DNA from 2 places in the Hathewaya histolytica genome. Region 1 is predicted to be linked to the other one. Evidence: riboswitches for the same ligand, from Rfam matches in the RefSeq annotation. Region 1 holds a riboswitch; the other holds the start of a gene.
What was found. A riboswitch is a leader RNA that binds a small molecule or an ion and turns the genes downstream of it on or off. The one in region 1 is predicted to bind FMN.
Positions count from the first base shown of each region.

Region 2: another riboswitch for FMN. It lies ahead of ribD (bifunctional diaminohydroxyphosphoribosylaminopyrimidine deaminase/5-amino-6-(5-phosphoribosylamino)uracil reductase RibD); the one in region 1 lies ahead of FGL08_RS10730 (ECF transporter S component).

Region 1 covers NZ_LR590481.1:2,224,922-2,240,186, forward strand. Annotated here, with positions in the region: gene FGL08_RS10680 (L-threonine 3-dehydrogenase) at 1-152, opposite strand, end outside; gene FGL08_RS10685 (glycine C-acetyltransferase) at 178-1,371, opposite strand; gene FGL08_RS10690 (lysophospholipid acyltransferase family protein) at 1,624-2,328, opposite strand; gene queG (tRNA epoxyqueuosine(34) reductase QueG) at 2,363-3,361, opposite strand; gene FGL08_RS10700 (NAD(P)/FAD-dependent oxidoreductase) at 3,373-4,626, opposite strand; tRNA gene FGL08_RS10705 (tRNA-Trp) at 4,803-4,878, opposite strand; gene FGL08_RS10710 (CBS domain-containing protein) at 5,017-5,637, opposite strand; gene tsaE (tRNA (adenosine(37)-N6)-threonylcarbamoyltransferase complex ATPase subunit type 1 TsaE) at 5,914-6,372, shown strand; gene tsaB (tRNA (adenosine(37)-N6)-threonylcarbamoyltransferase complex dimerization subunit type 1 TsaB) at 6,372-7,085, shown strand; gene rimI (ribosomal protein S18-alanine N-acetyltransferase) at 7,091-7,543, shown strand; gene FGL08_RS10730 (ECF transporter S component) at 7,646-8,284, opposite strand; FMN riboswitch at 8,379-8,496, opposite strand; gene FGL08_RS10735 (Tex family protein) at 8,557-10,725, opposite strand; one part of gene prfB (peptide chain release factor 2) at 10,772-11,803, opposite strand; one part of gene prfB (peptide chain release factor 2) at 11,805-11,882, opposite strand; gene FGL08_RS10745 (hypothetical protein) at 12,119-13,027, opposite strand; gene secA (preprotein translocase subunit SecA) at 13,430-15,265, opposite strand, start outside.
Region 2 covers NZ_LR590481.1:2,596,631-2,611,895, reverse strand. Annotated here, with positions in the region: gene FGL08_RS12600 (FusB/FusC family EF-G-binding protein) at 1-508, opposite strand, end outside; gene FGL08_RS12595 (CD3324 family protein) at 799-1,077, opposite strand; gene FGL08_RS12590 (IS1182 family transposase) at 1,614-3,077, shown strand; gene FGL08_RS12585 (MarR family transcriptional regulator) at 3,321-3,791, shown strand; gene FGL08_RS12580 (cyclase family protein) at 3,793-4,338, shown strand; gene FGL08_RS12575 (nucleotidyltransferase family protein) at 4,624-5,115, shown strand; gene FGL08_RS12570 (ABC transporter substrate-binding protein) at 5,607-6,662, shown strand; gene FGL08_RS12565 (protein adenylyltransferase SelO) at 6,936-8,411, shown strand; gene FGL08_RS12560 (hypothetical protein) at 8,601-8,957, shown strand; FMN riboswitch at 9,114-9,229, shown strand; gene ribD (bifunctional diaminohydroxyphosphoribosylaminopyrimidine deaminase/5-amino-6-(5-phosphoribosylamino)uracil reductase RibD) at 9,488-10,585, shown strand; gene FGL08_RS12550 (riboflavin synthase) at 10,586-11,242, shown strand; gene FGL08_RS12545 (bifunctional 3,4-dihydroxy-2-butanone-4-phosphate synthase/GTP cyclohydrolase II) at 11,261-12,454, shown strand; gene ribH (6,7-dimethyl-8-ribityllumazine synthase) at 12,481-12,942, shown strand; gene FGL08_RS12535 (transglutaminase domain-containing protein) at 13,111-14,862, opposite strand; gene FGL08_RS12530 (aldehyde dehydrogenase family protein) at 15,231-15,265, shown strand, end outside.

The DNA.
Region 1 (15,265 bases):
ATCTCAAATGGACCACTCTCAACTGTTGGATTTCCTTCTGGTTTTCTAATATCAGATGCTATTACATTATTAGTGCCATATACATCTCTTAGTTTTGCAACAAGTTCACTTCCAATTTGCCCTAATGAGCCTGTAACTAATATTTTTTTCATTATATTCCCCTCCAAAATGTATAGTTTATTTTATAATCCCCATTTCTTTACCTACTTTTTCGTAAGCTTTTAGAGCATTATCTAACATTTCTTTAGTATGAGCTGCTGTTGGCATATTTCTAACTCTTCCTGTTCCCTTTGGAACTGTTGGGAATACTATTGACTTAGCATAAACCCCTTCTTCATACAGTCTCTTACTAAATTCCTGAGCCTTTGTCTCCTCACCGATTATACAAGGAGTAATTGGTGTTTCACTATTTCCAATATTAAAGCCTAATTCTTTTAAGCCTTTCTTCAAATAGTTGCCATTTTCCCAAAGTTTTTCCCAAAGCTCAGTACTTTCGGTTAAAATATTTATAGCTTCTATACAAGATGCTGCTGCACCTGGAGTTAATGAAGTTGAGAATAGGAATGGTCTACCTCTAACTTTTAACCAATCTATAAGATCCTTCTTACCTGCTACATATCCGCCAACAACCCCTATTGCCTTAGATAATGTACCTATTTGGAAGTCTATTTTATCAGAAAGTCCAAAATGCTTAACTGTTCCAGCACCTTTTCCTAATACTCCTGAACCATGAGCATCATCTACATATGTTATTAAATCAAATTCTTCTGCTATTTCTACAATCTCAGGAAGTTTTGCTATATCTCCATCCATTGAAAAAACTCCATCAGTTATAACCATTATCTTGTTATATAAACCTGATTCTTTTGCTTCTTTAGCTTTTTCTCTTAAATCATTCATATCTGAATGGTTAAATCTTATAATTTTAGCTCTTGATAATTTACATCCATCAATAATAGAAGCATGGTTTAATTCATCAGATAATATAGCATCATTTTTGTCCATTACAGCTTGTATTGCTGCCATGTTACAGTTAAATCCTGATTGGAATGCTATAGCTGATTCTGTGTGTTTAAATTCTGCAAGTTTTTGTTCAAGTTCAACGTGCACCTGTAATGTTCCATTAATTGTTCTAACTGCCCCTGCACCAACACCATACTTTTTAGTAGCTTCTATATTAGCTTCAACCATTCTTGGATGAGTAGCTAGTCCTAAATAGTTATTAGATGAAAGATTTACAAATTCCTTCTCATCAATTGTAATCATTGGTCCGTTTGCACTCTGTAAAGGATTTATAACATTATATAATCCTTTTTGTTTTAAGTCCTCTAAATTTTCCTTTAAAAATTTTTCTAAAATTTTGCTAGACATTAAAACACCTCCACAATATAACTTTGCTTTTGTTTAAAGCAAATAATTTATTTGTCTTTATTTATATATTATTAAGTAAAGTAAAACTTTTGCAATAAAAATTGCATTTGCATATTTATCATACTCTATTATTGTTACTTTTTCAATGATTTGTTTTAATTTTGACACACTTTAATTTATTTTAACAAAAATTTAAATTATTATAAATAATAAAAATAAATAGTTGTAATTCAACTATTTATTTCAGAAATATTATTTTGAATAAACTCCTCTGTATTCTTCAGGGATTAGCTCTGCTATGCTATACATAATTTCATTTATAGCTCTCTCTTCATATACTTTTTTATCTTCATCACTTTCTTTTTTAGGCATAAAAAATTGTTTTCCTATGCTAATATTTACGTCAGCATAGTTAAACTTTTCACTACTCATATCTCCCTCTTTATTAATAGGTAATAATTTTTCCGTTCCATATAATCCTATTGGAACTATAGGTGCTTTTGTAAGCTTACTGATAAGAAGTATACCTTTTTTAGCTTGTATCATTTTACCTGTTCTACTTCTAGTTCCTTCTGGGAATATAATAATATTTTCTCCCTCTTTTATAAGATTCATTATATTTTTAAGTCCCTCTTTATCAGCAGTATTAGGTTTAATTGTAGTTGTCTTATGTATACCTATTGCTAAATTAGTAGTTGGATCGTTAGATAACTTTATTCCTGCAACAAAGGTAGGATCAAAGTCTTTAAGTACTTTACCTAAAATAAGTCCATCAGAGTTGCTTAAGTGATTACATATAAATATTGTAGGTGTCTTAATACCTTTTAAATTCTCTAATCCATTTATTTTTATATTTGCATACTTATTAATATTTTTATCTACAACTTTTCTTGCAAGAAAATGAACAATCCCTTCTGGTAATATAGAAATTAGTTTGGCCATTGTAGGAGATATCATACGTTCCCATTCCTTTCAAAATATTTATCTTATTTTACTTTAAGTTTTTTATTTTATTATAATATTCTTCAACATATGGAGAGTTAAATTTATCAATATGAGGAATTTCCTTTTTAATATTCTTTAAAGCTATAAAAGTATTTCTTGTAAGAATATTTTTTCCTCTCCATGAACATGCTATGCTTTTATATTTTTCGTTGAAAGTTCTTTTATCTAGAGTACTAAGCTCTTCTAAGTTTGGCTTCTTCATATATTCTATGGGTTTAAAAGCTTCTAAATTACTTTTTTTTATATTTTGATTGAAAGGACAAACATCTTGACAAGTGTCACAGCCCCAAATCCTTCCCCCTATTTTTTTTATCCATACATCCTCTAACTGTTTTTTCTGATTTATATACGATAAACATACATTAGAATTATTATTTATTCCACTTGCATTGTTTTTCGTATCCCAATTTAATATAGCCTTTGTAGGACAAGCTTTAGTACACTTATTACATTCACCACATTTATTTTTAATTGGTTTATCCTCTTCTATATATAGATCTGTAATTATCTCTCCAAGGAAAATATATGAACCGTACTCTTCTGTAATTAAACAATTATTCTTACCGATAAACCCTACACCAGATTTCATTGCAATATACCTCTCTGGTAGTGGATTATTATCTACAAAACATTTATAATTACCACCTAGTTCTACTATATATTCTCCTATTTTATTAAGATATTCTTTTACTATTATGTGATAATCCATCCCTAATGTGTATTTGGAAAAATAAATTAAATCCTTTTTTACATCTTCATAGAAATATGGAAATGCTATTGATATTATAGTTTTTCCTTCTTTCATAAGAAGTTTAGGATCTATCCTTTTCTCTATATCCTCTTCTTCAAATTCATTAAGTATTCCTTTTTCTTTTTTATATTTTAAGAACTTTTCTAGGTCATCAAATCTTTTACATTCAATAAAACCAATGTTATTTAATCCTAAAGAATTACAAAACTTCTTTATTTTATCCTTAAGTTCCATAAACACCTCTTTTACTTTTCACATATTTCTACTAAAACTTTATCTTCCCTATAATTTTTTAGTAGTTCTTCTTTGCTTAAAGTAATTACTTCCATCTTGCTTGGTATGACTTTCTTCTTATGAATTTCTATAAAATTATCTCCAAAGCTAAACCTAATTTTCACATTCTCATATTCTTTAGATGAACGAAACTTAAATTCAACATTCTCATCTATATTTCCTATGTGAACAATTTTAGGTAGTATATATGAGATTCCTCTCCCCTCGGAAACTTTAAAACTCTTCTTATTATCTAGTTTCTCTAATACATATTTTGTAGCACTTTTTCCTGCCAAAAAACCTTCTCTAGTAACATCATCTACATAGTCATGTAGATGTACTATATTCCCAGCAGAAAAAACACCTTCTATATTACTTTGCATGCTTTCATCTACTTCCGTACCACCTGTTATTCTATTTATCCTTAAACCCATATTTTTAAACAATTCTCCATCAGGCACTAATCCTACTGAAAGCACTACAGTATCACAACAGATAAATTCTTCTGTTCCTTTTATTACTCTTTTATTATCATCAACTCTTGCTATTGTTACTCCATTCACTCTCTCTTTGCCATTTATATCTGTAATGGTATATTTAAGTTTTAGAGGGATATTGAAATTTTTTAGACATGTATAATAATTTTCCTCTAGTCCACCACAGTAAGATAAATTTTCTATTACAGCTTTAACTTTCGCACCTTCTAAAGTTAGTCTCTTTGCCATAATAAGCCCTAAATCTCCCGAACCTAGTATTACTACTTCTTTCCCTGGCATTACTCCTTCTAAGTTTATTAAACGTTGAACCATTCCAGCTGTAAATACTCCAGCAAAAGCACTTCCTGAAACCTTAGCTACTCCTCTAGTCTTTTCCCTACAACCCATAGCTAAGACAAGAGCTTTACATTGTATTTCTATAACTCCTTCTTTTCCATTAACCGCTAATATTTTCTTATTCTTATCAATTTCTAAAACCATAGTTTTAGTTTTATATTCTATACCTAGTTTTTTTACTTCTTCTATAAATATAGAAGCGTATTCTGGCCCTGTAACTTCTTTATTAAAAAGGTATTTCCCAAACCCATTATGTATACATTGGTTCAGTATACCTCCTAGATAGTTTTCTTTCTCTAATATAAGTACCTTATCTGCACCTTGTTTTTTTGCTCCTATAGCAGCTGCAAGACCTGCAGCGCCACCTCCTATAATCACTACATCATAATCCATCTTTGAATCACCTCAGAAGATCATAAAATATTTATAAGCCACTAACTTTCCTAATATATTATAGACTTATAAACAGTCTTAAATCAATTATTTATTTATGATAAAATTAAAAATGACTAAGCAGTATAAAACTGGCTTAGTCATTCAAATGCTGTATCAATTTTTTAAATATTAACTGGCAGGGGCAGCAGGACTTGAACCCGCAACCAACGGTTTTGGAGACCGCTACTCTACCAATTGAGCTATACCCCTAAACACATGATAAATTATATCATGGTTGTTTGGTAAAATCAACATATTTTTTTCAATTTCTACATTTAATATATTATTATTTAATCAAGAAAATATAAAATATTAATAAAAACTAAAAATATGCTTTAGATAAATTTATTATTGTACCTTAAAACCTGCATCTCTAATTTTTCTTAATATATCATCAAAATTATCTGCATTTACTCTAATTACTATTTCCTTAACCTCAGTTAAACTTTTAGGGTCTACAACTACAAAACTTATAATTCTTGCATTATTTTCTGTGATTATTTTAGAAAGCTTTGAGATTTGTCCGGGAATGTCATGAGCTATAACAGATATTCGCTTACCTCTATTAAGGCCAAATAATTCAGTAAACTGTTTAAAAACTGCATTATGAGTTATTATGCCTTCGAATTGATTAGAGGCATTTATAACTGCTACAAATGCTGTATTTTTAGTAGCTAAAAAATGTGATGCTTCTTCAATTTGAGCCATGGGATTAATTCTTGGTACATCTTCTCTTAATACATTTTCAACTAAAAATTCTTCTAGGAGACTTTTTTTATCTAAATTCTTTTCGAAGTAAAATGTATAAATTCTTTCTTTTGAAATAGTACCATAAAATTTGTTCCCCTCTGATACAGGAATAGATAAAAATTTATGCTCTTCTATAAGTTCTAAAGCCTTTTTCACAGTCTCCTTTGGCGAAACTGTAATCAATTTTTCCTTAGGTAGCATTAAATTATTTACAAACATTTATGACCCTCCCTTATTAAACCTTTATAAAGTTATACCTTATTTAATATTAACTAGGTTTTTTATTTTTTAAAACTAAAAACAAATTTAGTTAAATTTCTTTATATTATACAATATTTTTCTGAATTTTTAAAGTATTCTTTAAATTATGCTTTAGGCTTCTATTATATATATTCCTATATGATTAATAATATTATTAGTTTTTTTATTTAATATTCTCATTATCTCCCTTAACTTTTTTATTATATTAGGATAGAATATTATAGAGGTGAGAGTATGAATTTATTAGTTAATTCTGTAGAAGAAACTTATAATCTTGGAGTTAAATTAGGAAAACTTTGTGGTAGTGGAGATATTATCTGTCTTATAGGTGATTTAGGAACCGGTAAAACCCATATGAGCAAAGGAATTGCTAAAGGACTTGAAATTGAAGACCATATTACAAGCCCTACATTTACTATAGTTAATGAATATCTTGGAAGACTTAAACTTAATCATTTTGATGTATATAGAGTTAATGATCCTGATGAAATAGAAGCCATTGGCTTTGACGAATATATATTTTCGGACTCAGTTTCTATTATTGAATGGGCCAATTATATTGAAGATTTGATTCCTAAGGAAGATGCGCTCTATATATACATAAATAAAATTCCAGAAGAGTCTCCTAATACTAGGGAAATAATTTTTAAATATATAAATAAAAAATATGATTATGTAAAGGAGCTACAATAATGAAAATACTAAGCCTAGACTCTTCTAGTGAAAGTGCAAGTTGTGCTTTGCTAGAAGATAATAAACTTTTAGGTGAGATAACTTTTAATTATAAAAAACAACACTCTGTAATTATTATGCCTATAATAGATTCCCTACTTAAAAATACAGAAACATATATTACTGATATTGATGGCTTTGTTATATCCAAAGGCCCTGGTTCCTTTACAGGCTTAAGAATAGGAATGGCTACTATAAAAGGATTAAGTCAAGGACTTAACAAACCTTTAACTAGTGTATCTTCTTTAGATGCTTTAGCCTATAATTTAGCCTTTTCTGATGGAATAATATGTCCTATAATGGATGCCTTAAGAAATACAGTATATACTTCTATATATAAATTTGAAAACAATAAATTAATACGACTATGCGATTATATGGCTATTCATATAGATGAACTTATAGAAAAAGTTAAAGAATACAACTGTAAGGTAACTTTTATTGGTGATGGAACATATAAATTAAAGCAACACTTAATAGATAATCTCTCTGGTGCGAATTTAAATTTTGCTCCAACACATTTAAATCTAGTTAAAGCCTCTTCCCTTGGGGAGCTTGGATTAAATTCTTTAAATGAAGGTACTGCAGAAAATATATTCGCCTTATCTCCTATTTATTTGAAGAAGTCTCAAGCCGAAAGAGAATACGAAGAAAAACATAAAGAAGGTGTATAGACTTTATGAATTCCTGTAAATTTGTATTTAAGAATATGGAACTTTGTGATATAGAAGATACATATTTGGTAAATACCTTAAGTTTAAAAGTTCCTTGGAGTATAGAATCATTTAATGACGAATTAAATAACAATCTTGCACACTATATAGTATGTAAATGTGGAAAAAGTGTTATTGCATTTGCAGGAATGTGGATAATTACTGATGAGGCTCATATAACTAATGTAGCTGTTCACCCTAAATATAGAAAAATGGGAATAGGAAGCTCCTTAATAAAAGAATTAAAAAAAATTTGTATACAACATAGTGTTTTGCATATGACCCTAGAGGTAAGAGAATCTAATCTAAATGCACAAAGACTTTATCTTAGAGAAGGTTTTAAAAACTGTGGTATTAGGAAAAGTTTTTATACTAGCCCCATAGAAAATGCTATTATTATGTGGAGTGATATAATTTAAATCAGTATACAATCTAATTTATATATTCTAATAAAAATCAGTAGCTAATTTTTAAACTTTGTTATTATTAGCTACTGATTTTTGTATTCTTAGTTAGACTACTTATTTATTATCAATATTCAATTTATTCTTATGCTTATTATTTAAAATTACTGGTGCTAAACTTTTATATAACCCCATAGAAACTAAAGATACTATAAAACCCTTTAGTAGATTAAATGGAATTATAGACCAATATATTAGACTTTTAAAACTATTTACATTTCCATTTACCTTACTAGCCATTTTTACAAAGGAATCAACAGATACTCCATAAAGATTAGCATATGCAGGCATAAATATATAGTAATTCATAATTCCTGCCACTAATGCCATAACGATTGTCCCAGTTAATAATCCTAGAATAGCGCCCTTTTTACTCCTATTTTTAATATATATATGGCTTGATATATATATTAAAAATACACCTACAGAAAAGTTTGCAACTTCCCCTATGAAAGCAGTTTTAGTCATTAATATACCATGTAACAAGTTTTTAAGTAACAAAATTAAAACTCCCGCAATTGGTCCTAGTGCAAATCCTCCAAATAAAGCTGGTATGTCACTTAAATCAATTTTTAAAAACTCAGGAAATAAGAATGATAATGAAAGTTCTATTTGCATTAATAATAAAGATATTACAGCAAGCATAGAAACTTTAATTAACACACTTAATTCTAGTTTTTGGTTTGATCTTTCCATTTTTATTCCCCCAATAAAAGATATTTTTTTATCTTTCAGGGTGAGGCATAACAAAAAAGCCCTGAAAAAATTCAGGGCAAATACACATACTTATACCTCTCTTCTTTCATCCAGACTTTAACTGTCGGCCTCGGAATTTCACCGAATCATGCTATAAATAGCTCGCGGGCTTTACCGCCGGTGGGGAATTACGCCCCGCCCTGAAGAGTAACTTATTTTTTTATTTTCTAAATTTATTATACTATTTAATTTTAAACTTATCAACCTTTTACTTACTTCATGCTAAGAGAAATTCTACCTCTTTTTTCATCTACATCTATAACTCTTACCTTAACTATATCTCCTACCTTAACTACATCTAAAGGATGTTTAATAAATTTATCTGCAAGCTGACTTATATGAACCAATCCATCTTGATGCACTCCTATATCTACAAATGCACCAAAATCAGCTACATTTCTAATGGTTCCCATAAGTTCCATCCCAGATTTTAGTTGACTAAGCTCTAAAATTCCTGTCTTAAATATAGGTTTAGGTAATTCTTCTCTTGGGTCTCTACCTGGTTTCTTTAATTCTTTTATTATATCTTTTAACGTCGGTACACCTATTCCTATTTCTTCACCTAAACTATCAATACCATATTTAGTTGCTCTCTCTTCTATATCTATAAGTCCGCCTTTTTCTAGTTCTTCTTTTGAATAATTAAGTATATCTAAAAGTTTTTTAGCACCTTCGTATGATTCTGGATGTACACTAGTATTGTCTAATGGCTCTGGACTTTCCATAACCCTAAGAAAACCAGCACATTGTTCAAATGCTTTATCTCCTAATCTCTTAACTTTTTTAAGTTCTTTTCTATTTTTAAACTTACCATTTTCTTCTCTATAAGCAACTATATTTTTTGCAATAGTACTATTTATCCCTGAAATATAAGATAATAGTGATGGTGTTGCCATATTTAAATCTACACCCACATTATTTACTGAGTCTTCAACTACACCCTTTAGAGATTCTTCTAATTTTTTCTGTCCAACATCATGTTGATATTGCCCTACCCCTAAAGATTTAGGATCTATTTTAACTAACTCAGCTAACGGATCTTGAAGTCGTCTCCCTATTGAAATGGCTCCCCTTATTGATACATTAATATCTGGGTACTCCTTACTAGCAAGTTCTGAAGCCGAATATACAGAAGCCCCAGATTCTGAAACTATTACATAATAAACATCTTTATTATGATTTTGTTTTACTCTTTTTATAACTTCACCTATAATTTCTTCTGATTCTCTACATGCAGTACCATTACCTAAGGAAATAACGTCTACATTGTGTTTTACTATAAGTCCTATTAATATCTCAATAGCCTTTTCCTTATCATTGTTAGGAAGCGTTGCATATACTGTTTCTATACCTAATACCTTCCCTGTATCATCTAATACTGCAATTTTACACCCAGTTCTAAACCCTGGATCATATCCTAAAACCACTTTACCTTTTATAGGTGCTTGCATTAAAAGAGATTTTAGGTTGGCTTTAAATACATTTATTGCACCTTCTTCTGCCTTTTCTGTTAGTTCACTTCTTATTTCTCTTTCTATAGAAGGATATATTAATCTTTTCAGAGAATCCTTTATACTATTTTCTATATACTTATCTGTATTTTCATTTCCTTTTTTTATTTTACTTTCTAAATAATTTATTATTTTTCCTTCTTCTATGGAAATTTTTACAGATAGTATTCCCTCTTTTTCACCTCTATTTATAGCTAAAATTCTATGTGATGGCATTTTTTTAACATTTTCATTATATTCATAGTACATTTCATAGGTCTTAGCTTCATCTTTGTCCTCTTCTTTTGAACTCTTTCTACACTGAATAATTCCTTCTTTTCCAAGCAAATCTCTTATCCATTTCCTATGCTCGGCTTCATCAGAAATTATTTCTGCTATTATATCTTCAGCACCTTTGATTGCATCCTCAATACTAGTTACCTTTTTCTCTTCATTAATATAAGACTGTGCAATACTTCCTATGTCACCTGTACATTCACCAGATAAAATTAATTCTGCTAAAGGTTTTAAACCTTTTTCCTCTGCAATAATTGCTCTAGTTCTTTTCTTAGGTTTATACGGTCTATATAAATCTTCTACTTCAGTTAAAGTAGTTGCTTTCTCTATTCTAATTTTAAGCTCATCTGTTAATTTTCCCTGTTCTTCTATGGATTTCGTAACAGTTTCTTTTCTTTCATCTAAATTTCTTAGATATTTAAGCCTTTCTGCTATTTCCCTTAGCTGTACGTCTGTTAATCCACCAGTTCTTTCTTTTCTATATCTAGAAATGAATGGCACAGTATTCCCTTCATCTAGCATAGATATTACATTTTCTATTTGAAACTTCTTTAAGTTAAATTCTCCACATAAAGTATCTAAAATATTTGACATATAAAATAACACTTAAAAAGTGTTGCCTCCCTTCAATATAAAAAAATTATTTCAGTTCTCTTTCTAAATAAGAATTAATGAATATATCAAGTTCACCATCTATAACAGCATTTACATTAGAAGTTTCCACTCCACTTCTATGATCTTTTACAAGATTATACGGATGAAATATATATGATCTAATTTGGCTCCCCCAACTGATACCTTTTAATTCTCCACTTAAATCTTCAATTTTCTCTTTATGTTCAAGTTCCTTTAAAGTAACAAGCTTTGCTTTTAACATCTTTAAAGCTGTTTCTTTATTAGTAAACTGACTTCTTTCATTTTGACATTGAACGATAATTCCTGTAGGTATATGAGTTATTCTAATTGCAGATTCCGTCTTATTAACATGCTGTCCACCAGCTCCACCTGATCTATAGGTATCTATCTTTAAATCTTGTGGATTAATTTCTATATCGTCCTGTTCATCACGCAATTCTGGTATAACCTCACAGGATGCAAAAGACGTCTGCCTTTTTCCATTTGCATTGTACGGAGAAATCCTAACCAGCCTATGAACACCTTTTTCTGCCTTTAAGTATCCATAAGCAAATTCTCCACTAACCTTTAAAGTAACAGTTTTTATTCCAGCTTCATCTGCCGATATATAATCTAAAACTTCTATTTTAAACCCTTTTTTATCACACCATCTAGAATACATTCTATATAACATTTCAGTCCAATCCTGAGCATCATTTCCGCCTACCCCAGTATGGAGAGTGAGTATAGCATTATTTCTATCATACTTACCTGAAAGTAATGTTTCAATTTTTAAGTTTCTAAGTGTATTTTTTATTTCTTTTAATTCACACTTTATTTCGCTATAGGTGGATTCATCATTTTCTTCAATACTAATCTGAAGCAGCACTTTTAAATCTTCTGCTCTATTTTTAAGCAAATTATAATTATCTATCTTATCTTTTAGGATTTTAGCTTCCTGAGTTATTTCCCCAGCCTTTTGAACATCATCCCAAAAACCATTTTGCTGCATGGTTGTTTCTAATTCAGATAATTTACTATATAAGTTATCTAAGTCAAAGAGAAACCCTCATTTCACTTACTCTATCAACAATTTCATTAATTTCATTACTTATTTCTTCTAATTTAACCAACAAAGTTAGCACCTCTTTCCTACTAATTACATAAACAAAATATATTATAACACAAATTTTACTTACTTACTTTGATTTATATAAAGTTAAATAGAAAAAACTTACAGAAGTTTTAGCTAAAAAATAACTAGATATTTTTTATGTAATTAAATAGGAGGGAAAAAATATTTTCCCTCCTGTGTTAGTATAAAACCAAATTAATAACTATAAAAGTTAAAAATCTGAATTTTATTTACTTATTATTTTTTTGTATATCCAGATGTACTTTTATTGTATAAAGCTTTATCTATTGGGGTATTTACTTCTAATTTACTAACTTCTAATTTATCTTTTATTTTTCCATTATCATCAAATGATAAAAATTGAAGTACTATTCCCGTTTCTTTATCCATAAGTAAAGAGAATTTCCCTTTCATATTACCACCTAGATGTGGATCAATTACTCCCTCTAACTTATATACATTTCTACCTAAAAAAGTTGTCTCTGTATAATTCCAATCTTCATAAATATATAGGTATTTTGAAAATGCCTCCGCACAAATAATATCGCTGCTTACACCTAAATATCCAATGTCTGTTCTATTAGACGTTGGATTTAAATATAGTTCAAAGGGTCTTACAATTGTAGGTTTTTCTTTCTCTTGTTTTTCCTCAAACTCTCTATAACTTTTATCCTCATCCTCAAAAACTTTTCTCTTATCATCATGATAAATTAAAGTTACAGGTTTTTTTCCACTCTCTTTTATCACTGATACTGAGGATTTATTTTCTGTATCAACTGCAAAGGTATATTTTCCATTCAAGTTCAGCATAGTACTTTCCTCATTAAATTCCCCTTTACAGGTTTTAAAATTATCTACAGCATTAATCATTTTAAAATGTATTTTTTCCTTGTCAGGATAATTAAAATTATTTTTTATCTTTTTACCTATTGGATTTACTTTTAGCAGTTCTTCTCTATCAGATAATTTTATTTCCATATTGGTATTGTTTTTTTCTGTCTCTTTCCCTTGTGCCGCTATAACTTCCCTTTTTTTATTAGAAATGCTAATATTAACTCCACTTACTTTAAGTTCATACCCCATAAATGATGCAGCTGATATTGTTAATACTATTGCTAATATATATCCCTTAGATTTTTTATTCATACTTTCCCTCCTAAATTTTTATTGTATTTATATATCTAATGCACTCATAAAGTTTTTTCTTTATCTCATTCGTATATTCAATAATAATTCTCACACATTCAATATAATAATTGACTTTAAAATAATCTTTTTATCTTAACTCTTATCATAAATTCCTCCTATCTAACTTAATTTTGTCAGCCTTAAGCTTACAAAATTAAATTTATCACATTTAATACCATTTTTAAGCATCTTTATAATTTCTTAATAATATCATTCACTTATTGTAATATTTTACACACAAAAAACACCTTACTATAAAATTTTTATACATTTTATAGTAAGGTGTTAACATTAAATTCTTATTTGGTTGCTTTATATCCTTAGAAAATCCTTAGACCAAGCCATATATTATCAAAGTTTCTATTCAAATCTTCCGCAGCAGTTTTTATACTTTTTACCTGAATTACATGGACATAAATCATTTCTTCCAACTCTTTCACCTTTTCTAATTGGTTCCTTTTTTAAATCCTCATCACCATGTTTTGTGTTGGTAACTACTGCTACTCTTTCTCTCTCTATGTTTTGATGAACTTGAACGTGGAATAAATATTTAATAGTTTCAATTTTTATATTCCATATCATTTCATTAAACATATCAGTTCCTTCAAATTGATATGCTTGAACTGGATCCTGTTGTTTATATGCTCTAAGACCTATTCCTTGTCTTAAATGATCCATATTATCTATATGATCCATCCACTTAGAATCAACAACTTTAAGAAGTATAATTCTTTCAATTTCCCTTATTTCTTCTGATTCCTCAAATTCTGATTCCTTTTCTTCATATAATTTTAATGCACTTTCTGTTAACTCTTTTTTAATATCTTCTATTCCCTTTTTAGATAACTCTTTAGTATCTATAGAATTTTTAGGAACAAATATATCTTCTAAATATAAAACAAGTTTTTCAACTTCATTTTCGTAATCGTCTTCTACATTTCTAATATGAGAATCCACTGTTGCGTTTACTATGTCTTCGATCATATTTACTATTTGTTCTCTTAAATCTTTTCCTTCTAAAACTTGTGCTCTTTGATCATATATTATAGTTCTTTGCTGATTCATAACATCATCATATTGTAGTACATTTTTTCTTATGTCAAAGTTATTTCCCTCAACCTTCTTTTGAGCACTTTCTATAGCATTAGAAACTAATTTACTTTCTATAGCTTCGTCTTCAAGACCTAGTTTATCTACTACCCCTTGAAGCCTCTCAGAACCGAATATTCTCATTAAGTCATCATCTAAAGAAACATAAAATCTTGATTCTCCTGAGTCACCTTGACGACCTGAACGACCTCTTAATTGGTTATCTATACGTCTTGACTCGTGCCTTTCAGTTCCTATTACTTTTAGTCCACCTACTTCTAAAGCATCATCTTCTAATTTTATATCTGTACCACGTCCTGCCATGTTAGTTGCAATTGTAACCATTCCTTTTGCACCAGCATGAGATACAATATCTGCTTCTTTCTCGTGGAACTTAGCATTTAAAACCTGATGCTTAACACCTCTTTTTTTAAGCAAATCAGATATTACTTCTGATTTTTCGATGCTAACTGTACCTACAAGTACAGGCTGACCTTTTTTATTAGTTTCTACTATTTCTTCTACGATAGCATTATATTTAGCTTTTTGTGTTTTAAATACTAAATCTGGTTTATCGGCTCTAGCTATTGGTTTATTTGTAGGAATCTCTATTACGTCAAGACCATAAATTTCTCTAAACTCATTCTCTTCAGTTTTAGCAGTACCCGTCATACCAGCTAGTTTTTTATACATTCTGAAATAGTTTTGGAATGTAATAGTTGCTAAAGTTTTAGATTCCTTTTCAACTTTAACTCCTTCTTTAGCCTCTATAGCTTGGTGAAGTCCATCACTATATCTTCTTCCTTCCATAAGTCTTCCAGTAAATTCATCAACTATTATAATTTCGCCATCTTTAACCATATAATCTTTATCTTTTCTCATATGATAATTAGCCTTTAAAGCTTGAATTACATGGTGTTGAATCATCATATTCTCTGCATCTGCATAATTATCTAACTTAAAGAATTTTTCTGCTTTTTCTATACCCGTATCAGTTAATATAACAGAGTTAGCCTTTTCATCAAGTTCATAATCCCCTTCAGAAATACTCTTTACAAAGAAATCTGCGATCTTATAAAATTCAGTAGACTTATCCCCTTCTCCTGA
Region 2 (15,265 bases), 370 kb from region 1:
TAAATGCTATTTCATTGTGTCGACCTATACGATTACAAATTGCACACATATTAGTATTGCCTGAATTATAATTTTGAATTCTTCCTACCATACCTACAAATTTACCATTCATATTATAGATAAGAAACAATTTTCTAGTGGATTCATCAATCCAACTTAGGTATACCTTCTTTGGGTTTTCTACACTTAGCTCTGGTAATTTTAAATTTTTTTCTTTTCTGAACAATTTATTGATTTGTGAGTTTGTAATTTTAGGTATACCATATACATATTCATTCAAGTCGGCGAAGTACTTATCAATGTGTAAGGGATCAGTTATTTTACTAATATCAAGTAGCTTTTTTTCTTCCTCAGATAAGTTTGTAAAAAGATTTAGTATTTTATTTTGTATATATGATTTACTTGCTTCAATAACATTAGTATCTACACAAGTTTTGAAAGTACTATTTAAATCATGTAAACACTTCTTTATATAATTATATTTATATTTATCTATAAAAGCTTTCATAAAATCCAGCACCTCTTTTCTAACATGTGTTATTTTTATTTTTCATTTAAATAAATTTACCTTACTTTTAGTTTCAGTTTCTTATAAGCCTAATAAATAAAAGATGATTATCATTACTTCAATTGAAAGTAATAATAATCATCTCAATTTAAAACACACTATATATTCACAATCATTTTAGTTTTAGATACTGTTTTAAATTGGAAATTATAACTTTCATCGAAATATCACAATGAAATCATAACATGGTTTAAAACAAGTATTCAATCTAATAAATAGTTCTGTAATGATTATGAGAGTATACGTTTTTCTTGACCTATTATTCTTCTTATACTTTTTTCTGATAGGTAATATTCTTTAGTTAGTTCACTAATAGTAGTTCCACTAAGGTATTTTTTGTAAATTTCAATATTTCTCGCTTTAAGAATATTTTTTATACCACTTTTTTCTCCCCAAGCCTTATGATTTTCATTTTTTCTGGGGACATAAAGATATTTTCCATCTACATATTCTTGTATTATTTTAAGAATTTCTTCTGGTAACACATCTTGCGCCTTTACATACTTCATTTCCTTACTCCTCCACTTTTATCATAGTATCAAAGCAAAGAATACTAAAAAGCTATGTGTTACAGAACCTAAAGCATGTAAGCATTTCAGCTAACTTAACAGCTTAGGCTCCAAACAAAGCATAGCTGACCTTTTTGTAGTCTTTGCAAGGAGCAAGCTGATTTACAGCTGAATGTATCACAGACCTTCATAAAAACACCTCCAATACCTTATGTTTATTATATCATAATTAACTTAAGTTATAATATATGGATCTAAGATGTTATTGTAATGATATATTTTAAAATGATATATTTTATAAAAGCTGGTGATGGTATTATAGTTTTTTAGGTCCATTGGAATATCAATTGTAAAAAAAGAAAATTACATTTCAATTAATAGAAAGGAATGAGTTTTAAATAAAAGACTACAGATTTTAGTGAGGGTACTGAAAAAGTACCCTCCTAATCTTAATAGACATAACACTACAGTTTGTGTAGATGTTATGTCTATTTTTTAGTATAATTTTTATATTACTAATTTAAGCAGGTGATTTTATGTTAATGCATCAAAAGATGATATTAAGCGAATATGGTGATATATATGATAGGATTATCCCTAAAGATAATATGTTGAGAAGGATTAAAGAAATGGTAGATTTCTCATTCATCTACGATGAATTAGTTTCTACATATTGCAATAATAACGGTCGCGGAGCGATTGACCCAATAAGAATGTTTAAATATCTTTTACTAAAAACTATTTTCAATATTTCTGATGTAGATGTTGTTGAACGCTCTAAATATGATATGTCTTTTAAATATTTCTTAGATATGGCTCCGGAGGAGGATGTAATTAATCCAAGTTCTTTAACTAAATTTAGAAAGCTACGCTTAAAGGACACTAATCTAATGGACATGCTAATTTCTAAAACCGTAGAAATAGCATTGGAAAAGGAAATTATAAAATCAAAATCAATTATTGTTGATTCAACTCATACCAAAGCTAGATACAATCAAAAAACACCTAGGGAAGTTTTAATTGAACAATCTAAAAAACTTCGAAAGTCAGTTTATAACATTGATGAGTCAATGAAAGCAAGGTTTCCTAATAAAGTTAACAACGGTCTTCTTGAGGATGAAATAGAGTATTGTCAAAAACTTATATCAGTTATTGAAAAAGAAGAGGTCATTTCAAGTTATCCAGCTGTAAAAGAAAAATTAAATTTATTAAAAGAAACAATCGAAGATGATTTAGAGGTTTTGTCATTCTCTAAAGATGCTGACGCAAAAGTTGGACACAAAACTGCTGATACATCTTTCTTTGGGTATAAAACTCATATTGCAATGACTGAGGAACGTATTATTACTGCTGCTGTAGTTACTTCGGGAGAAAAACACGATGGAAAACAACTAAAATCACTTATTGAAAAGAGCGAAGCCTCTGGCTTAAACATAGAAAATATTATTGGAGATGCAGCTTATTCAGAAAAAGAAAATATAGAATATGTAAATGAAAGTGAAAAAAATCTAATTGCAAAGCTTAGTAAATCAGTATCTCATGGTAACAAAAGACAAACTAAAACGAAGTTTGAATATAATAAAGATGCAGATATGTATGCGTGTGAAGCTGGCCATATGAGTACTAAGAAAACTAGTACTAGACCTAAAAAACATGCCAAAGATGGACTAGGTACAGTAATTTCTTATTTTTTTGATGTTAAAAAGTGTCAGTGTTGCCCTTTAAAACAAGGGTGCTATAAAGAAGGTGCTAAAACTAAATCATACTCAGTTTCAATCAAAACGAATACGCATCAAAAACATATTGAATTTCAAGAAACTGATTTTTTTAAAGAAAAATCAAAAGAGAGATATAAAATTGAAGCTAAAAATAGTGAAATGAAACATAGACATGGGTATGATGTTGCGTCAGCCGCAGGTCTTGTTGGCATGCAAATGCAAGGTGCATTGACCATTTTTGCTGTAAACTTGAAGAGAATATTGACTCTAAGCAATCAGTAAATATACCCGATTAGGGTTTAATAATACAAAAAGACTCAAGCTCATACCACAAAATGGTATAAACTTGAGTCTTTTAAATTATGTAAAAAGTAAACCCCCGAAAAACTATAAGTTTTTCAGTGGTCTCGATTTTAGTGGTCTTTTATTTTTTTACATTAATATTGTTGACAAGGAAACAATAATATATTAATATTGTATCCAAGGAAACAAAAATAGTGTTGCTTTGTTGAAGATAATAGGAAGGTGTTTGAAGTGGATAATATTAATATTATTATGAAGAGTTTTAAAGAGATATATGAAAAAGAAGAAATTTTAGGAAAGATATCATTTAAGGGTGAATATGAGAAGTATGGAGTTTCAGAAATACATTGTATAGATTTCATAGGCAAAATGGAGGATCCTAATGTTACTAAAATAGCTCAAAGCATGAATATGACTAGGGGTGCCATAAGTAAACTTTGTAAAAAGCTTTTAAATAATAAACTTATTGATAAATACAAAAAACCTGAGAATGATAAGGAAATATATTTTAAGTTAACAGAGTTAGGTGAAAGGTTATATAAACATCATGAAATAAAACATAGGCAGTGGGAAGAAAGAAATAATAAGTTTTTTAAAAATATAGATGAAGAAGAGCAAGAAGTTGTAGCTAGTTTTTTAAAAAAGTTTAATAACTATTTAGATAAAATCATAGAGGTGGAAGGAGATATATAAGATGAATTTGCATCTAAAGGAATTCAATATTCCTCAGAAAATATTGCAATGGGGAGAATCACAACCAGCACATCAAAGGCAACATATAGGAACCCATATAGATTGTTATAATTTATCAAAAATACAGCTACCATCAGAAATAGATGTTAGTGTAATAGATGCTAGAAATTTAGATATTATAGATACTGGTATATTAGATAATATAAGAGTTAAAGAAAATTCTTTTGTAATATTTAGAACTGGATATTTAGAAAACTACGGATACGGAAGTGAGGAGTATTTTAATTCTGAATCAAGGCCATATCTAACTAATGAACTTGTAGATAAATTATTAGATTTTAACGTGAGATTAGTAGGAATTGATTTAAGTGGAATACAGCATGGAGAACATCATGTAGTAATAGATAAATATGTTGAAAATAAAGGCGCTTACGTTATAGAAAATATATGTAACCTAGATAAGGTTGAATCAGAGTTTAAGGCACACTTAAAATGGTTTCAATTAGAAGGTGCTACAGCCATAAAAGTTGAAATCGAAACTTTATAATATTACTATATATAAGTCAATATATTATAATGAAAATAAATACGAAAAAAGATATTATGATTCACTTAATAATTTGAAAGGGATTATTGAAATTTATGATGAAATAAATATATATAGGTACTACTAGGGATAGATGAGTTTGCTAAACAAAACAAAGTTCAATACTGTCCAAATATTTATAGGTAAATATAACAGATATGTTAGATGAAAGTTATTGTAAATAAAGGTAAACCAGTAATTATTAAAAAATATAGCTAGGTAAATAGGGAATCGTGGAGGTCAAGCATGATAGAGGTAGAAAAGAAGTTTGAAGTTCTTTCTAAAATTGCAAAAGAGCTAAATGATAATAATATCACATGGGGAATAGGGGCATCTCTTTTATTATATATAAAAGGAATATCAAGTGAATTTCATGATATAGATATTATGGTTGCAGAAAGCGATGTGCAAGCATTAAAGAATATATTGCTCTCTTTAGGAGAACTTCAGCCTAAAAATCCCAATATTCAATACAAAACTAAAAAATTTCTTGAATTTAAAGTTGAAGATGTCGATATTGATGTGATAGCAGGCTTTGTCATAGTAAATAAGGGTAGAGATTTTTATTTTCAACTTAATAAAGATGACATTATCGACTATACAGAGATTAATGGCGTAAAAATCCCGCTTCAATCAGTAACGGAATGGCGTAATTATTATGAACTAATGGGGAGAATTGAAAAAGTAAAAATGATTGATTATAAATATTATTTATTAAAAAAATTTTCTTCTTCATAGTCCAATTCTTTATAAAGATTATATAACACATTAATAATATTACTATCTATTTCATACCAAGTACCATTAATGTTAATTTTATCTTTTAAAAAAGATATATTATAATCATTTTTTCCATTGACTTTAATTAGGTATACCTAGCCTTTAAAAGGTTGATTGATTTTTTTTGTTAGTTTTATAGAATTTATAAAATCAACTATTTTTTTATGTCTTTTTTTTCAGATAAAACTTTCTTTTTAGGAGTAGGTAATGTTTGCCTAAGAATTAAATATTATAGACATTTTTAATAGAAGTATTGTATATTATCATATGTAGCTTCATTGTGGGGGAAGGATCTACTGGACTATTAAGAAAAAGCTTAGTTATAATAGATTCATTTAAAGAAACTGTTATGGTATTTATTATAAGTACAGATAATTGTCACAGTTTGATTAATCAATGATAGCTTGAGGTATTACAATAACTGTATAATACATGGAAGGAGTTGTAGCATGAAAAAATTATTTAAATTATTGAGTTTATCAATTTGTATAGTAATGATGGGTACATTCTTTGTAGGATGTAGCAAAGAGTCTCCTAAAGAAATAAGTTTTTTTAACTATGGAGAAAATATAGATAAAGAAACTATAAAAGAGTTTGAGAAGAAGTATGGTATAAAAGTTAATATTGAAACTTTTGATGATATGGAGACAATGTATCAAAAAATTAGTAAGGGTGGAGTAAAATATGATGTTATTTTAGTTTCTGATGCCCTAATGCCAAGAATGATTAAAAAAGATCTTGTTCAAAAGATAAACAAAGATAATATACCTAATATATCTCAAATGGATAAAGATTACTTAAACCTAGAAATAGACCCAGGTAATAAATATTCAGTTCCTTATATGTTTGGAACAGTGGGGCTTATTTATAATAAAAATGTGGTAAAAGAAAAAGTAGATAGTTGGGATATACTGTGGAATGAAAAATATAAAGGTAAGGTCTTTATGTTTGATACCTATAGAGATACTATGGGAGCAGCTTTAAAGAAACTTGGATATTCTTTAAATTCAACTAATCCAAAAGAAATTGAAGAAGCTAAAGAGCTATTATTAAAACAAAGAAAATCATTAAATCCAATATATGGAGTTGATAATGGAACTACAATGATTCCAGCAGGAGAATCTGATATAAATATGATCTGGTCTGGAGAAGGCTTAAATCTTCAAGACGAAAATCCTAATTTAGTTTATGTAGTACCTAAGGAAGGTGCAAATTTCTGGATTGATAGCTTATGTATACCTAGTAATGCTAAAAATGTTGAAGGTGCTGAAAAGTTCATAAACTTTGTAAGTGATAAGGAAAGTGCATTAAGAATAGCTGATGAAATAGGATATACAACTCCAAATAAAGAAGCAAGGTTAAAACAACCAGAGGAAGTTAGAAATAATCCTAATGCATATATGCCTAAAGAAATAATGGATAGATGTGAAATATATGTTGATTTCCCTAAGGAAGTTAAAAAACTATATGATCATGCATGGGTAAACATAAAATCAAGTAATTAAAGAAAAATAATGAAAGGCTCTTTTATTAGCCTTTCATTATTTTTATATAAATACACTTAAAAGCATTTTATATAATTAGATCTTAAAGGATAGTTAGAATTTAGAGATTAGACTATAAGAGTTAGTGCCTAAGGGGAAATATGGTGAGAATAATAAGTTCTTAGAAGTATACACTAAAAAGAGATAAGTTATTATAGAAGTTTATATCTAAAAATATGAATTTTTCTTAATTAAAAAAGCTATATAAAAAATAAAAGAAGAAAAGGAGATACAATGAAAGAAGAAAAGTTAACAACAGAAACAGGATTTAACTTTGAAAATAGTTATGCTCGCCTTCCAAAAATGTTTTTTACTAGACAGAGCCCAAGCCATGTACCCTCACCCAAATTGGTTGCAATAAATTATTCTTTAATAAAATCCTTAGGGCTAAGTGATAAGGCATTACAAAGCAATGATGGAGTAGATATACTTGCAGGAAATAAGATACCAGAAGAGGCCAAACCTCTTGCTCAAGCATATGCAGGACATCAATTCGGTCATTTTACCATGTTAGGTGATGGAAGAGCAATGCTCATGGGGGAGCATATGACTCCAAAAGGTGAAGTATTTGATATTCAGCTTAAAGGTTCAGGTAGAACTGCATATTCAAGAGGAGGCGATGGGAAAGCAGCCCTAGGTCCAATGTTAAGAGAATACATTATAAGTGAGGCAATGAATGCATTAGGTATTCCTACTACTCGTAGTTTAGCTGTGGTTACAACAGGTGAGCAAATAATCCGGGAAACTGAGCTACCTGGTGCAATACTGACTCGTGTAGCCTCAAGCCATATACGTGTTGGTACATTTCAATACGCTTCACAATGGGGTACAGTTGAAGAGCTTAAGGCATTGGCTGATTATACTTTACAAAAACATTTTGAAGGAACAGAGCATAAAGAGAATCCCCATCTTTTCTTGCTTCAGGAGGTAATCAAGAAACAAGCTGAGCTTATTGCAAAATGGCAATTAGTCGGTTTTATTCATGGAGTAATGAATACTGATAATATGGCAATTAGTGGAGAAACAATTGACTATGGTCCTTGTGCATTTATGGATGTGTATGACACTGCAACTGTATTTAGTTCTATTGATATTCATGGTAGGTATGCTTATGGTAATCAACCTAATATTGCCGCATGGAATCTTGCAAGGTTTGCTGAAACACTATTACCCTTGTTGCATGATAATAAGGATGAAGCTATCAAGCTAGCACAGAATGAGATTTCAGGTTTTACTAAGTTGTATAAGTATAATTGGCTTTCTGGAATGAGAGCAAAACTTGGAATATTTAATGAAGAGCTTACAGATGAATACCTAATTGAAGGACTTCTAAGTACCATGCAGAAGTATGGAGCAGATTATACCAATACCTTCCGTGCGTTAACTCTTGACAATATAGAGTATATGGCGCTATTTGGTACGAAGGAGTTTAATCAGTGGTATGAATTATGGCAGGATAGACTAACAAGACAAGAAGAATCAAAAGATGATGTAAAGAGGCTTATGAAAAGTAGTAATCCAGCAGTAATCCCACGTAATCATAGGGTAGAAGAAGCATTAGATGCTGCAGTAAAACAAGGAGATTATGGTGTAATGGATAGGCTTTTAGATGTTCTTTCAAAACCATATTCTTACTCTGAGGAACAGGAATATTACTCTACACTACCTAAACCATCAACTTGTCCGTACAGAACTTATTGTGGAACTTAACTTCAATTTTTAAAATTTAATAAGTCTTATAAAGTTAAGATATAGAATTAAGAATAAAAGTATAAGCTTATGAAGCGAATAAAATAGATAAACTATTTGTAGAATTTTATATAAAGATTTATCAATTAAAATGGTACACATCTCCTTAAAAATGAATATCATGATACTGGAAAGGAGATGGTTTTAAAAATGACTTTAGAAGGAAATGATGATTACAGAGATATGCAATCGTTACATGATAAATGTAAAAGTTGCATGCATTATCACACTATTTTAACTATGAAGGATGGAAGTACAGTTGATGGGATTATTGTAAAAGTAGACACGGATCACATTATTGTATTAGTTGGTGAGGATGTGATGGAGCGAGAGGATGAAAATAAATATGATCGCCAACGTCAATATGGAAATCCTCGTCGTGGTAGAAGAAGATTTAGACGATTTAGGCATAGAAGATTTCCATTTGCTACTTTAGCTGCATTATCCTTATTACCTTACCCTTACTTTGCTCCACCATATCCTTTTTATCCTTACTTCCCTTTTTAGAAAGGAGTACTTAATAAATTATAGAAGTTTTTATTTAATTAGTATATAGGGAATAATACTGCATATAAGTTGTAATTTTAATATAATTTTCATTATTCTGGATTTAATATATTGACAACTGGTTAAATAAGTAATAATATAAAGTCATAAAATTCAATAAATCTTCAGGGCAGGGTGAAATTCCCTACCGGCGGTAAAGCCCGCGAGCCATATAGGTATGATTCGGTTAGATTCCGAAGCCGACAGTATAGTCTGGATGAAAGAAGATAAATATAAAATGTAGTAATTTTAAATATAATTATATTATATTTAGTTTATTGTGCTCTGAAATAGTTTATATTTCAGAGCTTTTTAATTTATATTACTAATTATTATATATAATTTATACTTATTAAAAATCTACATTAGCTATGGTTTACTTAAAGAAAGTAACTTCCTATAGGATATCTTTATGCTCTGAGTTTATATAACTCAGGGCTTTTTTCATATAATCTGAAGAGTTATTGAGTAATTATTTTGGGGGTGTGTGTATGGATGAGTATTATATGAAAATAGCTTTAGATCTAGCTAATAAGGGAAGAGGTAAAGTAAACCCTAACCCTATGGTAGGTGCAATAATTGTAAAAGACAATAGAATAATTGCCAGTGGTTATCATAAGGAATACGGAAAGGCTCATGCAGAAGTAGATGCAATAAATAATGCTATTGATGATGTAACAGGAGCTACTATGTATGTTAATTTAGAGCCATGTTTTCATTATGGTAAAACAGGACCATGCGTAGATAAAATTATAGAGAAGAAAATTAGTAGGGTTGTAATAGGTATGGTCGATCCTAATCCAATGGTTTCGGGAAAGGGAATTACAAAACTTAAAGAAGCTGGAATAGAAGTCGTTGTTGGGGTTTTGGAGAAAGAGAGCATAAAACTTAATGAAGTATTTATTAAGTATATAACTCATAAAAAACCCTTTGTTATATTAAAAACTGCTACGTCTTTAGATAGTAAAATAGCTACTATTTCAGGAGAATCAAAGTGGATTACTGGAGAGGAGTCAAGAATAGATGTCCATAAGTTAAGAGGTGAAGTTTCCGGGATTATGGTAGGTATAGATACAATTATAAAAGATAATCCTCAGTTAACATGCAGGGTGAAAGATACCATAAACCCTATAAGAATAATTGTGGATAGTCATCTTAGAATACCAATGGAATCAAAAGTATTACAAGGTATCAATAAAGCTAAAACAATTATTGCAACTACAGAAAAAGCTGATAAATGTAAATTATCTACTTTAACAAACTTAGGTGTGAAAGTACTAATCGTTAAATCAAAGTATGAAAGGGTAGATTTACAGGATTTAATGATTAAATTAGGTGAGTTAAGGATTGATAGTATCCTTTTAGAAGGAGGATCTACATTAAACTTTTCAGCTTTAGATGAATGTATAGTAGATAAGATACAAATTTATATTGCACCTAAGATAATCGGAGGAGAAAAAGCTAAAACCTCTATAGGGGGTAGAGGTATAACCTTATTAAAGGATGCCTATAAAGTTAAAAACCTCACTTCAAGTTTTACCGGAGAAGATATATTACTTGAAGGCTATATTGAAGGAGGGAGAGTATAGGTGTTTACAGGGATAGTTGAAGAAATAGGAGTAGTTAAAGGAATAAAGAATAGTGAGAGGTCTTCAAGTTTATTAATAAAAGCTAAGACTGTCTTAGAAAAAACACGTTTAGGGGATAGTATTTGCACCAATGGTATATGTCTTACAGTAACAAACTTAAGTGAAGATACATTTACAGTAGATGTAATGCCAGAAACTTTAAGAAGAAGTTCTTTAGGTGAACTTAATATTGGAAGTAAGGTTAACTTAGAGAGGGCAATGATTCTTCAAAGTAGATTTGGGGGACATGTGGTTAGTGGACATATCGACGGAATTGGGAAGATTAGTTCATTTATGAGAGAAGATAATGCTATTTGGATTACCATTAAAACATCAATTAATATATTAAAGTATGTAGTTGAAAAGGGGAGTATTGCTATAGATGGAATAAGCTTAACAGTAGCATATGTTGATAAGGAATGTTTTAAAGTTTCTATAATTCCACATACTGCTGAAAAAACAACACTAATTACCAAGAATATAGGAGATACAGTTAATCTTGAATGTGATGTAATAGGAAAGTATGTGGAGAAATTATTAAAATTTGATTTGGATATAAGTAATGTAAATAAGAGTCCTATAAGTGAAGATTTTCTTAGGGATAATGGATTTATGTAATAAATAGGGGGAATAGATATGGAGTTTAATACAATTGAGGAAGCAATAAATGATATTAAGAAAGGAAAAATGGTTATTGTTATTGATGATCCAGATAGGGAAAATGAGGGTGACTTGTTAATGTCAGCAGAGAAGGTTACTGGTGAAGCTATAAACTTCATGGCGAGGTATGGTAGAGGTCTTATATGTATGCCTATGGAAGAAGGGATACTTAAGAAGTTAAATATTAATCCAATGGTAGAAGATAATACAGATAATCATGAAACAGCTTTTACAGTTTCTGTTGACCATATTGATACAACTACAGGCATTTCAGCTTTTGAAAGAGCATTAACAATACAGAAGTTGCTAGAAGATAGTAATGGCCAAAATTTTAGAAGGCCAGGTCATGTTTTCCCATTAATAGCTAGAGAAGGTGGGGTATTAAAGAGAGTTGGGCATACGGAAGCAGCAGTGGATTTAGCTAAGCTTGCAGGATTAAAACCTTCAGGTGTTATATGTGAAATCATGAATGAGGATGGAACTATGGCAAGGACTAAACAATTAATGAAATTTGCCAAGGCTCATAATCTGAAAATTGTTACTATAGCTGATTTAGTAAACTATAGAAAAAAGAGAGAAAAGCTTATTGAAAGAGTGGTTGAGACTAAAATGCCAACTAAATACGGTGACTTTAAGTTATATGGGTTTATTAATAAGTTGAATGGAGAACATCATGTGGCATTAGTGAAAGGGGATATAAAATCTGGAGATTCTATACTAACTAGAGTACATTCAGAGTGTTTAACGGGAGACGTGTTAGGATCTAAAAGATGTGACTGCGGGGCACAATATGATGCAGCAATGAAGAAAATATCTAAAGAAGGTTGTGGGATTTTATTATATATGAGGCAAGAAGGAAGAGGAATAGGTCTTATCAATAAATTAAAGGCTTATGAATTACAAGATCAAGGTCTTGATACTGTAGAGGCAAATCTTAAATTAGGATTTCCTGCAGATATGAGGGACTATTACATAGCTGCGCAAATGCTTAAGGACTTAGGAGCTAAAAAGGTTAGACTTATGACGAATAACCCTAGAAAAATTAATGATTTAAATGGCTATGGTATAGAAGTGGTTGAGAGGGTATCTATTCAAATAAATCATAATGAGAACAATGAGTTTTATTTAAAGACTAAAAAAGAAAAATTAAATCATATGTTATCTTATTAAATTAATACAATATGGGGGAGTAAAAAATGAAAATATTTGAAGGAAATTTAATAGCGGAAGATATTAAAGTTGGTATTGTAGTTGGGAGATTTAATGAGTTTATTTCTTCAAAGTTACTAGGTGGAGCATTAGATGGATTAAAAAGGCATGGTGTTAGTAGCAATAACATAGAGATTGCATGGGTACCAGGAGCTTTTGAAATTCCATTAGTGGCTAAGAAAATGGTAAAGGAGGATAGGTATGATGCAGTTATATGTTTAGGTGCAGTTATTAAAGGTTCAACTCCACATTTTGATTATGTTTGTGCTGAGGCATCTAAGGGGATTGCAGCTATTTCATTAGCATCTGAAAAACCAGTAGTATTCGGAGTTTTAACCACAGATACAATTGAGCAAGCTATAGAAAGGGCTGGAACTAAGGCTGGAAATAAGGGGTATGATGCAGCAGTAACGGCTATAGAGATGGTAAATTTATTGAAGCAATTATAGTAAAAGACAATAGTTAACTATTAAAAAATTAATTATTATAATTTAAATTAGGGATTTATATTTATTAGAATTAAAAGCTAAAAGATACAGGAAAATTGTATATTAAGTAAATAATAAAAGTCTACTTAAATTTATAAAAATATTAAGTAGACTTTTGTTGTTATATAATTATTTTATTTTTGACCAATCAGAATCTGTATATTTATCATATTTAGTATCTGTACACTTAGGTAATTTTGCACCCATATCATCTCTTGAATGATCGAAAGAAATAGCTGAATCTGATTTATTAAAATAAGTATATCTTAATACGTTTCCTGCACCTACAGGATCATCAAATGTGCTATCTACATTATAGTATTTTCCATCAATTTTAACTATGTTCCAAGCATGTGGGCCACCGTTACCTAAACCAGTAACCATAAATGATTCTATTCCTACTTTGTTAAGTAATAAATTCATAGCCTTTGCATAGCCTTCACAAACAGCAGTTCCTAATATTAATGGTCCATAAGCAGAGTGATCATTAGGGTCATATATATTATTTTTAAAATTAGCATAGTTATATACTGTATTATTAACAATATAATCATGAATAGCTTTCTCTTTTTGTAATTCACTCATACCTTTTTTTATTATTGTATTAATTATAGTATCTACCTTTATAGTTACTTCTTCATTTTGAGATTGAAGTTTAGCTTTAGGTAGTGAATAGTTAGGTTTTAATGTAAGTTTATTGCCTATTCTTTCCCAACCCCAACTATTAAATCCATAGTTGAAATTATTACTGTTAAAGATTATTGATTTAACGATATCATTAAGTTTATCCCAATCATTAGGAGAGTAATCTTTTCCTAGGGTAATAGTTAATCTATCTGGATAAGAAGTCAAATTAGATTCTATCCTAGTTACTAAATCTTTTTCGGAGTTAACAGGAGAATTATTTTGATTTGTTTCACTAGGTTTAGTTTCAGTAGTTGGCTTGTCTTCATTCTTTTTATCAGGTTTAGTTTCAGTAGTCGGCTTGTCTTCATTCTTTTTATCAGGTTTAGTTTCAGTAGTTGGTTTGTCTTCGTTCTTTTTATCGGGTTTAGTTTCAGTAGTCGGTTTGTCTTCATTCTTTTTATCAGGTTTAGTTTCAGTAGTTGGTTTGTCTTCATTCTTTTTATCAGGTTTAGTTTCAGTAGTTGGTTTGTCTTCGTTCTTTTTATCAGGTTTAGTTTCAGTAGTTGGTTTGTCTTCGTTCTTTTTATCGGGTTTAATTTCAGTAGTCGGCTTGTTTTCGTTCTTTTTATCAGGTTTAACTTCTGTAGTTGGCTTTGTTTCATGTTTTTTATCGGGTTTATTTTGGGTATCTGGTTTTTTATCTTTTACTTTATCAGTTTTAGTCACAGTACTTGAATTGTCTTTTTTTGTTTTATTAGTTTTAGTTTTAATATCTAGCTTAGCCATACTAGTTTTATTATCTTTAATTACAACACCTGAATTTTCTTTGTGAGATTTACTAGTAGGCTTAGTTTGAGCCTTTGCTTTTGATTTAGAACCAACTTGAGCGATTAAAGTAGTTTTACTATTTTGTCTTTTTGTAGATTTTATGTTCTTGTCAGATTTAGATTGAATATTTTTATCAGAGTTATCAATATTTTTAGAGTTATCTTTATTATCTGATGTGGAAGGAGCTTTGGCAGTTTCGTTTTGCTTAGTAGAATCAGTAGAATTATCAGTTTTACTTTTTTCTTCAGGATTATTTGATTTTTTGCTAGCGTTATCATTAAACATATCATCGCTATATTGGGATTGTTCTTGAGTGGTAGTTGCCTTTTTAGAAACATTTTCAGGTTTATCTTTAACTGTACATGATGTAAAAGTTAAAGCAACAATTAAGTTTAATATTAATATTGATACTTTAGTTTTTCTCACTTTAAGTCCCCCTATATTTGAGAATAAATAAATTTGTTGGTAAATAGTACATAAAATAGTTTGAATGACTTCTATCTAACCTCCTTTATTTTAAAGATTATACTTGAACATTTTTAATATAATAGTAGATGGAATAAATAAGGTATTTTAAATTATATTATGTAGTTGTTAGCAAAACATGAATAAATTATGTATAATTAATGAACAAGGCTAATTAATTTGAAAAAAACTTAATTTTTAGAATAAAATATAAGTGAATTAAAAATAAATATGTGGTAAAAGGATGATAATGATAATAATTCTCTTTTAATTAATTAAAAAAAGTAGTATAATAAAATCATAGAATAAGTTTAAGGGGGTATTATAAAATGGATAGATCATTAAATGTTATTGATAAAAATTA